Regions from separate parts of the Xenorhabdus aichiensis genome, predicted to be linked through region 2. Evidence: predicted binding sites of a transcription regulator. Region 2 holds the regulator's gene; each other region holds the start of a gene.
The links. The regulator Fur, encoded in region 2, represses iron uptake genes when iron is present. The targets are predictions, from matches to a motif close to ATAATAATGAGAACNACTATCAA.

Region 1 (3,684 bases), on a different contig from region 2:
GTTATGCTCAATGTTAGCTGTTGAAAACAGAGCCTTCAGTTGATTATCTATACCAAATTCCTGCGCTTTATTGTGTTCACGTTGTGGGCGACGCCCAATGATGGAACTGGTAACATCTTTTGTATAAACAAACAATTTAGTGCGTTCATCCGAGCTTGAGTAACGTAAGGTTTGTTGGAAAGAGAAAATATCATTAATATCGTGCTCAAGAATATAGCCGATAGAAGTTTGCTCCCGTCTGGCCTGATTAAAAGAAGGCTCACTGAGATTCATATCATAGGGCATATAGCCCACATTGGGGATAGGCGTGACAGTCCCGACTTTAGGGTAAAAGTTACGGAATCCCATTTTAGGATCGTATTGATAACTGGTCAGCAACGTAAAGGTCGTGTCACTGTTCGGTATCCATGTCAGCGCCGGAGCAATTGCAATACGCTCCTTTTTATAGTCTTTGACGAATTGCTGTTGAGTACTGAGAATTCCATTCAAGCGATAGAAAAGAGGAATGTCGTCATGTACTGCCCCACCAAAATCAAAGGCAAACTCACCAAGACGCTGATTACCGGCTTTCATCTGCACTTTATGAATAGGTTGTGCCGTCGGTCTTTTGCTGGTCATGCTAACCAACCCACCGGGGCTGACTTGGCCGTATAGCACGGATGCTGGCCCATGAACGAGTTCCACACGCTCCAAAAACCAAGGATCGATCTGACCTGCCGTAGCCCCTTGGCCGTTTAAACCATAGCTCAGTCCATCAAGAAATTTGGGCGCATAACGGAAACCACGTGTAATGACTTCATCACTACGGTTGGAAGAACCACGATAGTTAGTGACTACACCACTGGAATAATTCAGAGCGTCAGCCACTGTTGTCGCGCCCTGAGCCTCTATTTGTGTACGGTTCACTACCGTAATCGCCTGAGGTGTTTTTATCAGTGGTGTAGCGCTTTTCGTGCCCGCAGAACTTTCTGATTCGATAAAGCCGCTGGAGCCGCCCTGTGTTGATGCGGTGACTATGATGGTGTCTTTCTCATTAGCCGTTTCATCGGCTATTACGGCGTGAGGAGATAAAAATAATACAGAAGTTAATATTAACGGTACTTTATTATTGTAACTTTTGGTTGTTTTATTTTTTAGCGTTTTTTTCGTGGGCATTACCATAGATTTCATCTCTTAAAATAGGATTTCTTGGAAATAATTACTTTATAATCAGATTATTATGTCTCTTATTTTCCCTAAGTCTCTATAAGAGGATTCCAGTCCTATTCTCCTCTGCGACGACCTTATTGATTCCATCAATCGATAAACTGCGCTCATAAAAGACGCCTAATGCTATTGCAAATAAAAATGATAATCAATATTGTTTAGCAAATGATAACCATTTATCTTTACCTGAGTGGTTATAAATTGTTATGCCAGATAGGGGCATTAATGGAACAACTAGATGGGGCAATTATTTTGAAGAGGATAAGGGAATGAAATTAGCATTTCAGCCATCCGGTACTATAAGTAATTTATTATCAGCATCTTACGCTGGCAGTGAATTATGGTGGGAGCATATTGCAGCTTTAGGGACTCCGTTAGTGGAAGCAAGGCCGGAGCATCAGGTTCAACTCGCGTTTTTCTGGCGAGATCCTGCCGGAAATGAACAGAATTCAGATATTCGCCGAGTTTATATTGATATTAACGGCATCACAGATCACCACAGTCCACAGCCACAAAGTCTGCAACGATTGCCCGAAAGTGACATTTGGTATTGGTCTGTCACGGTTGATGACAACTGGAGAGGAAGTTACAGCCTGATTCCTGCCACTCATGCCCATCGCCCCCCTGATTTTTACGGCGACACACAGCAGCGTAACCAACAGCAACGCGAATGGTGGTGTTCACTCTTTCCTCTGTCTATTCCCGATCCTCTGAATTTACAAGGCTGTCATCGTAATGGGCTTGGAATGTCTTTATCGGCCGCTCATATGCCCTATGCTCCTGAACAGTCAGCTTGGGCATCAATCGGGAGAAATAGTCTCGTTCAGTCGGATACACAACAGCCTGTTCTGTTGAATTGGCAGAGTCATCGCCTCGGTAATCAGCGGCGTATCTGGCTTTACGCTACGGGAGAGGAAACGGAGAGACCACGCCCGCTGGTCATTCTTCTGGATGGGCAAAACTGGGCAGAAAGAACCCCTATTTTTTCTGCCTTAGAAGCCGCTACCGAACAGCAGCACATACCGGGAGCCGTCTGGCTACTTATTGATGTGATTGATATGTCCCGACGGGAGCAGGAATTACCCTGCAACAGAGATTTCTGGCTGGCGGTTCAGGATGAACTTTTGCCGCTTGCTGCACAGCATGCCACGTTCAGCGATTCCCCCAGCAATACGGTTGTCGCCGGCCAGAGTTATGGTGGTCTGGCCGCACTTTATGCGGCACTGCATTGGCCGCAACGCTTTGGCTGTGTACTCACTCAGTCCGGCTCTTTCTGGTGGCCCTACAGCAAAATGATGAAGTCATCTGAGCGTCAAACCGGTTGGCTGACACAGCAGGTTATTGAGCAAAAAGTTACCCCATCTTCATTGAAAATCTTTCAGGAGGCGGGTTCCCGCGAAGATGATATCGAAGGTGTTAACCAGCAAATGTATGAAGCGTTGAAAAATGCCGGATATCACGTGAGTTATCGTGTTTTTAATGGCGGACATGATTCTTTGTGCTGGCGTGGCGGGTTGATTGATGGCCTTAGCTGGTTACTGTCTGAAAACGCATAAAACAATAACTGAAACTCTAAATATAACGAGAGCTAAAGATGTCTCAGGAACAAAAAAACCCTTTTGATGATGATAACGCGACTTTCTTTGTGCTGATCAACGCTCAACAGCAATACAGCCTCTGGCCTGCTTTTGCGGAACAGCCGGCTGGCTGGGAACAGGTTGCCGGGCCAGATTCGCGGGCAGCATGTATTACATACATAGAAGAACATTGGGTAGATATGCGCCCTGCCCGTTTGCGTGAATTATTAGTTAGTCGAGAATTGGTTAATCAGGACTGATAACCCTTGTCATTTAGCTTGCGCCAAGAAGGAAATACACGTGTCCAGTAGATTACAAGAGGTTGAGGTTAAAACAATAAATTTGACGCTACCACTGGTTGCTGCCCAGCCAGGGATTTGGATAGCCGATCAACTCGCTAACCCACGTAACATATTTACCATTGCACATTATATTGAAATTAAAGGGATATTAGACCAGCCATTATTTGATGCCGCTCTTCGTCAGGGATTGTCTGAAGCTGATACGATCCATGCCCGATATTTCCTGAATGAAGATGGAATACCGGTACAACAGATCCCGCTTTACTGTGACCCACAGCAAGTCATTGCCCCTGAATGGATTGATTTTTCCAGAGAGCCGGCTGAACAGGCTGAAATAGCATCACATACATTGATGCAGGAGGATCTCTCGGCTGAATTACCCGCAGATGGAGAACGTGCGCTGTACCGACAGGTGGTAATGAAGATTGATGAGCAACCTGAACGCTGGTTCTGGTATCAACGCTTTCATCATCTCATGCTGGATGGTTTCAGTTTTGATGCACTGACTCGTCGGATTATTCAGATTTATAACGCCCTGAAAACTGGACATCAGCCCGCTGAAACTCCTTTCTGTTCCTTTACTCAGGTGGTGGAGGAAT
Region 2 (3,684 bases):
TCTACAGTAAGCCGAATGGAGTCAAACGTTGATAAAGCAAGTATCAATACGCTGGCTCGTTATGCCAGAGCATGTGGAATTGAAAATCCAACTATTGCATTGTAATTAATTGAGTTAATTATCTTAAAATTGTCAAATCAAGGGGCTTTTATAGTCCCTTGATTGCAGGTCGCTGCACGTAGGGAGACATCTATACAGTCAACACAAAAAAAGATAGATCTCAGATCACAAAAAAACATCATTATGTATTTCGAAAGTAAATAGTTAAATGCATATCCTGAGATAACCCACTCCCCCATATCTCTCTCTTCCTGCCAGACATCTCCCCCATCAACCAGTAGCGGCTCGCGCCCAGCTAAGGTATCATTGCCCGCTATACTATTGGCCACGCCCTTTACAATTGAATTTATGGCAAAAGAACAAACTGATCGCACCACACTGGATTTGTTCGCAGATGAACGCAGGCCAGGGCGACCGAAAACGAATCCGCTGTCCAGGGATGAGCAGCTTAGGATCAATAAACGCAACCAGTTGCGCCGAGATAAAGTCAAAGGACTGCGTCGGGTGGAATTGAAGCTCAATGAAGATGCCGTCGATGCACTGAACCATCTGGCAAAAGAGCGCAATATCAGCCGCAGCGAGCTGATTGAACAAATGTTATTAGCTCAACTGGCAGAAAATCACCTTACTAATTAACGGCTTTCACTCGACAGCATGAAACGACGTTACCACACAAATCTGACAGACTTGTCATTGATGTTTGGTCAAAATAACGCTTTTAATTTTATTAAAATTAACATTTTTCCTGCTGATTTCAGCGTGATGTGTATAGCTTAATACACAATTAAAATAAGAGGTTAACCCATTTTATGGCATTAATAGGTATATTCTTCGGCAGCGATACAGGCAACACAGAGAACATTGCCAAAATGATCCAAAAAAAATTGGGCGGTGCTGATGTTGCTGAAGTCCACGATATTGCCAAAAGCAGCAAAGAAGATATTGAAGCTTTCGATATCCTGCTGCTCGGCATTCCGACTTGGTATTATGGTGAAGCTCAGTGTGACTGGGATGATTTCTTCCCGACACTGGGAGAGATCAATTTCGATGGCAAACTCATCGCTCTGTTCGGCTGTGGCGATCAGGAAGATTACGCAGAGTACTTCTGTGATGGTATGGGTACGATTCGCGATATCATTGAACCTCTCGGTGCCATTATCGTAGGTCACTGGCCAACCGAGGGATATCACTTTGAAGTCTCCAAAGGCATGGCCGACGATAACCATTTTATTGGCCTTGCTATCGATGAAGATCGCCAGCCAGAATTGACGGATGAGCGCGTTGAAACTTGGGTACAGCAGATTAAGGCCGAGATGAGCCTGTCAGAAATTCTTGGCGTATAAGGAGCCAAGCTCCTTTTCACGGGATAATTCCTCAATAATGTGTCATGATATCGGGATAGGTGTGGTTTTCATTTAGAATATCCATGCCTATAATCTATAGCGTGAAACAGAATCATGATTCTCTCACGATACCCCCAAGTATCATAAGTTCACCTTACTAAGTTACAGGACTGAATCCGCATGACCGACAACAATAAAGCATTGAAAAATGCTGGACTTAAAGTAACACTTCCACGCCTGAAAATTCTGGAAGTGCTACAGGATCCAGAATGCCATCATGTCAGTGCGGAAGATCTCTACAAAAAACTGATTGATATCGGTGAAGAGATTGGCCTCGCCACTGTCTATCGCGTGTTGAACCAGTTCGATGATGCCGGCATTGTCACACGCCACAATTTTGAAGGCGGTAAATCGGTTTTTGAACTCACTCAACAGCATCACCATGACCATCTGATTTGCCTTGACTGCGGTAAAGTCATTGAGTTCAGTGATGAGTTTATTGAAGAGCGCCAGAAAGATATCGCTGAACGTTACGGGATCAAGCTGTCAAACCATAGTCTCTACTTGTATGGTCACTGTACTGCTGGTGATTGCCGCAAAGATAGCACGATGCATGATGAAAACTCATGATGAGAAAACACGACACAATAAGAAGTTATGACAATTATCCACTTCTGTGTCTCATTTAGTCTAATTAAGCTACTGCCGATTAGCTCAAGCTAATCGGCAGGCTGCTTTTTAAAAGAAATATCAGAGCGTGATTTTTACTTCTTCATCTCGGCTAAAACGCTTGCCATCAGTACTGACAGAGCGCACTTTCACATTACTGCTGACATGTGGGCGCTGCCTGTCATCGTAAATCTCCCATGTTTTACCGCCATCCAGCGAATACTGGATCGCTAGCCCCGGCAAGGCGATATTAGCTTCCAACGTCCCGGATACGATCCTTCCCCCAGGTACTGGCAACCGATACGCAATGTTAGCTTTATCCAATTTCGCCAGCTCATGCTGTCCCATCAAATTGGCAAAATCTATCCAGTCATTGTTGAGCGCATTGGTATCAACATAATGTGTTACGCCGCCCTTATATTCCCTGCCCTGCTGATAATTCTGTTCCCAACTCGCCTGATGCCATGCACGTTCCGCCAACGGCAACAAGCGCGGGTAAATCATATATTCCATCTGATCATCAGTACGCACAGTTTCGCTCCATGATTGCCCTGACAGCCCATAAGCTCCCGGCCAATGTTTGTTGCTCTGAGTATTGAAGCGGTTGCCATCGCGATCCACCGATGTTTCAGCGTTTTGTGGCATATTGTTCGGCGCAAAACTGAAAATTTTTGCTTCATCATTGAAGCGAGTTGCCCAATAGTAGCCGCGCTCTTTCGGACTAACTTCATACGGCATATCAAGGTAGACATAATCAGGGCTGGAAACGACCACTCGATAGCCCTTATTCGCCCAATCATTGGCGGAGTCATAGCCTCCCCAATAGAGTGTATCCCAGAAATTCACTGCCACATGCTTGGTCGCGAAGTCTTTTGCCGACTTCACATGTTTCAAGCCATCCTGCCATGCCTGCATTGTATCAATGCCATGAGTGTTGACGATCTTGCTGACTTCAATAGCAAAATGGCTGTCAAGTTCACTAACATCTTTAACAATGCCCTGCGCTATCATTTTCTGGCAAGCCTGAGATTTTGCCCACGGTTTGTCTTCTATTTTCTTGTTGATGATCCCCTTACCCGGTTCGATTGGACCATCTTTGTCCTGATACCCCGCTCCCAAACGAATGTTTTTCGCTTCATCACCACCAAAATGCCATGTGTTCAACGGTAATTCCGCTTCTTTGTGCATTAAAGCGATTTCGCTGATAATTTTGTCAATAAACCGCTTGGAGGAATCCATACACGGATTTAAATAACTGCGGCGATCGTAGAGCTGTACTGATGTCGCATTCGTGGTATCAGTCGGGTCAAGCAGGCGATATTCATTGGCCTCCTGCTCTTTCCCCTGCGCCATCAGATTTTTGTAACGGGCTTCCATCGACACGACCGCTGCACGAGCGTGAGCAGGGGTATCAATCTCGGGGATCACTTCTATCTGGCGCGCTTTTGCATATTTCAAGATATCAATGTAATCCTGACGACTAAAATAACCACTTCCCATATTATTGCTATCAGGCCCTGATCCTAACTGCGGCAACAAACATTGAGTTTCACTCAGATCATGACAGCGTTTGCTCCCGACTTCAGTCAGCTCTGGCAGACCGGGGATTTCC
Region 3 (3,684 bases), on a different contig from region 2:
CGAGGCAGGTATAATGCCCGGTCAACAAAGGCATGCCCTCCGTTGCCGGCGTAACAAAGAAATACGCCTATCTGGCTGTTTTCTATGCGTCCTGCTGTGTCACTATATTGGCGCTGTACCCCGGCAGAATGGCATCCATTTTTGATAAATCCGGTCTCATCAATGATGAGAACACCCTGCTCATCGCCCAAATGTTCAGTCACATAATCCCGCAGGATATCGCGGGCCATATCGACATCCCAATCAGCGCGTTCCAGCAAATATTGAATCCCATCGGGGGTACTTTCCCCCATCCATTCAGCTAGTTGCCAGCTATTCTTACGTTCAACATCACTGAGCAATCCCCCGAAGATAGGCGAGACTGCGTTGTCGTGGGCCGGTATAGTGAAATAAGGGCGCCAGACGGGCATGTAATGCCTGTGGCGCCTGTTCCCAGATTTTGGCAGGGGATGGCATGTGACACCGCCTTTTATTTAAGGAAGAAGAGCCTCATCATGGCACAATATGGATTACGGCTGTAATACTTAATCTCATTGTAAAATAATTCCCAGGCCTTTTTTATTTAGTCTAACTTGAGAACGATACAACTTAGATCATAATAAACGTTCAATTAGAAGTATGCAGAGATAATAAAAAGAAAACCAAAAAACGTAAAAATAGGAATGGTTAATGCGTGATGAATATTTCGAGCTCTTGGTTTTTCATAACAATAACAAGTAGCTTAAATTTAATAAAACATTTTCCGTTAAATTTTCCATTTATAATTAAAGATTGTTGGCATAAATAACTTAAATAGTAATTAATTTTAAAATAAAAAATTTAGATAAATACCTATTTAATAAGAAGGTCTATGTTTTTAAGCAATATATTCCCACGTAGCATGCTCCTCATTATTTTTGAAGGCTATTTTATTACTCGTTATGATTTTCCGGGGTGGGTTGTCCATGTATTCGCTTCATGGCAATCAGCCCTGTAAGAGCGATTAAAAAGGACATGCCAATAAAGGAGGAGAGCAAACCAATCATCGCAAACAGACCAGACAATAATCCTGATGCAGCTTCAGCAGTGTTGGCCAACGTTGAAAATGCACTAAAGCTCTTGCCGATATCCTCACTCCGGGAAAACGACTGAATGGTGGAAACCAGGGTGATATCAACATCGCAGTCCGCTATAGAATTAATGGGTAAGCCTCTGTAAAATATGATCATATTTAATAGTAATAATTCCCATTTTCATTTATGGTTGCGCTATGTGTCCCTTACTTCTGGATAGAATGTACTCTTTCCCTTTATTCAAATAGGTCGAATGAAAGTTTTGGGTATTTCCATGCCAGAATTCCATTTATGCTCTGATGATTAAGGAAATTAAAAATGCAGTGCAAATTTACTTTTTCCTATTACCGATTAATCACCGTTATTTTTGCTTTTATCGCACTAATCCTTACCAGTGGCTGTGATAAAAAATCGACAGAAGTTAAAGCCGGACATCCTCAACCTTCTGGGGAAACCACCAGCATGGCGGGCTGGCCACGAACCTTCGAAACAGTAAAAGGTCCTCTCACATTAACACAACCTCCTAAGCGTATTGTTTCTACCAGCGTGACGCTCAGTGGCACTTTGCTGGCTATCAATGCCCCTTTAATCGCTTCAGGCGCAACAGGCCCAAATACTGATGTGGCTGATAGCCAAGGCTTTTTTATTCAATGGGCCAAAGTTGCTTATGAACGAGGTGTAAAGCTTCTCTATATCAGTGAACCCAATGCCGAAGCTGTTGCGGCTATGGTGCCAGATCTGATTGTTATTTCAGCGACGGGAGGGGATTCAGCCATGAAACTGTATGAACAACTCTCAACCATTGCACCCATACTGGTTATTGATTATGGCGATAAGAGCTGGCAACAGCTTGCCCTGCAACTTGGGCAAATAACCGGGAATGAAGCTGGTGCCGGGGAAATCATCGCGCGCTTTGAGCAACGTTTGCAGAAAGTGAAACAAGATATCACCTTACCCCCGAATCCTGTTTCTGCATTTGTCTATTATGCTGATGGGAGAGGTGTCAATCTTTGGACGCCATCATCTGCGCAAGGGCAATTATTGCATCAATTAGGTTTTACACTCGCCACATTACCGACCAGCCTGAAAACAGAAACCAGTATGGGCAAACGTGAAGATATCATTCAGCTTTCTGCTGAAGGGTTAGCAGATGGTTTAAACGGCCAATCCTTTATGCTATTCGCTACCAATGACAGCACCATTCAAGCTGTGAATGCTAACTCTTTTTTACAGCACCTGCCTGCTGTCAGTACTCAACGCCTCTATGCGATGGGGCCGGATACTTTCCGCTTAGACTATTACAGTGCAAACAATATGCTTGATCGCATTGAACACTATTTCTCAAATCAAGAATTAAAAAATTAGGCGGTTCAAAAAACAAAGATTGCTGCATCATATTCACTTTTCAGAGGCACCGCCCTCTAATGATGCGGCATTATCATGCAGAGTAGAATGGCGCAGAGGTTTTACCAGTGCTGCAAGCAATAGACAGGTAATTGCCGCAAAAGAACCAAATGAAAGCGCCGTGATGAGAGGAGATAACAGACGTCCCATGACGCCTAATCCCAACGCTCCCATAGAATCACCGGTAACATCCTGTGCCGTGACAAAACTATTCACCCGCCCCAATAAGTGATCCGGTGTATGACTCTGGATGAGTGTAAACTGCAATAAGGAAGCAAAAGCATTCAGGTAGCCATAACACACCAATGCGAGTAATGCCGGGACAATATGCGTCATGACACCGAGCAGGGATAATGCGAGGAAAGAGCCCAGCGCAAAAATAATGAGCAGAAGACCGGGTCGGGCGCTTCGTCCTATCCAGCCACTGGTAAATGCTCCTAGCATGGCACCCAGAGGAACGGCTGAATACATCAAACCTGTCGCGGAAGGACCTTGGTGATAAACCTCTTGAGATAACGCAGGGAAAAGGATGCGAACTGCCCCCGCCATGCTGATCAACATACCGACTAATATCACACTGCCTACGATTTTATGCTGACAGACAAATCGTACACCACTCACTAACGCTCTGAGTGGATGCTCTTGCAGGGTTGACTGTGGCTTCATTTTTGGCAGCCTCACCAGTGGGATCAGTGTAGCCAAAGTCCCTGCTGCGGCAATGGCAAAGTTCCAGCCCGGCCCACTGGCAACGATAATAAGCCCCCCTAATGCGGGGGAAAGAATGGCACCAATGCGAACCGTGATCATACTCAAGGCACCCGCCGCAGCTAGATTTTCCCGGCCAACTAAGTTTGGGATCGCCGCCATTAAAGCGGTCATGCCTAAAGCGCCAAAGAACCCATCCCAGACGGAAAGAAAATAGAGTACAAACAGTGAAGGGGAATCCAAAAACGCATTAAAACTTAATGCAACAAAACCCAAGCCACAAGTGCCACGGGCAAACAGAATCAGTTTACGCCTGTCATAGCGGTCGGCCAGTATTCCGCCCAGCATCAATCCGATAAACATGCCGATCCCATCCAATGCCACCACGATCCCCACCTGCAAGGTAGAACCGGTCAAAGACTGCATTTGAACTGGGACGCCCACTGTCAGCATTCCTAATGCAAAAACAGATAGCATACGGGCGATAAAGATAGCGCGGAAGTGTGCATTATTTTTAAGTAAA

Region 1: a site for Fur is predicted at 1,342-1,364, ahead of fes (enterochelin esterase). Genes of this name have one in related genera too.
Region 3: a site for Fur is predicted at 1,214-1,236, ahead of fepB (Fe2+-enterobactin ABC transporter substrate-binding protein). Genes of this name have one in related genera too.

What each region holds. Positions count from the first base shown of each region.
Region 1 covers NZ_JAQRFO010000019.1:30,770-34,453, forward strand. The annotation lists gene PSI22_RS10315 (TonB-dependent siderophore receptor) at 1-1,161, opposite strand, end outside; gene fes (enterochelin esterase) at 1,476-2,762, shown strand; gene PSI22_RS10325 (MbtH family protein) at 2,801-3,043, shown strand; gene PSI22_RS10330 (non-ribosomal peptide synthetase) at 3,084-3,684, shown strand, end outside.
Region 2 covers NZ_JAQRFO010000013.1:20,026-23,709, forward strand. The annotation lists gene PSI22_RS07950 (helix-turn-helix domain-containing protein) at 1-105, shown strand, start outside; gene ybfE (LexA regulated protein) at 409-696, shown strand; gene fldA (flavodoxin FldA) at 870-1,403, shown strand; gene fur (ferric iron uptake transcriptional regulator) at 1,584-2,033, shown strand; gene PSI22_RS07970 (beta-N-acetylhexosaminidase) at 2,154-3,684, opposite strand, start outside.
Region 3 covers NZ_JAQRFO010000019.1:45,662-49,345, reverse strand. The annotation lists partial or broken gene PSI22_RS10365 (IS701 family transposase) at 1-456, opposite strand, end outside; gene PSI22_RS10360 (hypothetical protein) at 912-1,208, opposite strand; gene fepB (Fe2+-enterobactin ABC transporter substrate-binding protein) at 1,371-2,417, shown strand; gene entS (enterobactin transporter EntS) at 2,451-3,684, opposite strand, start outside.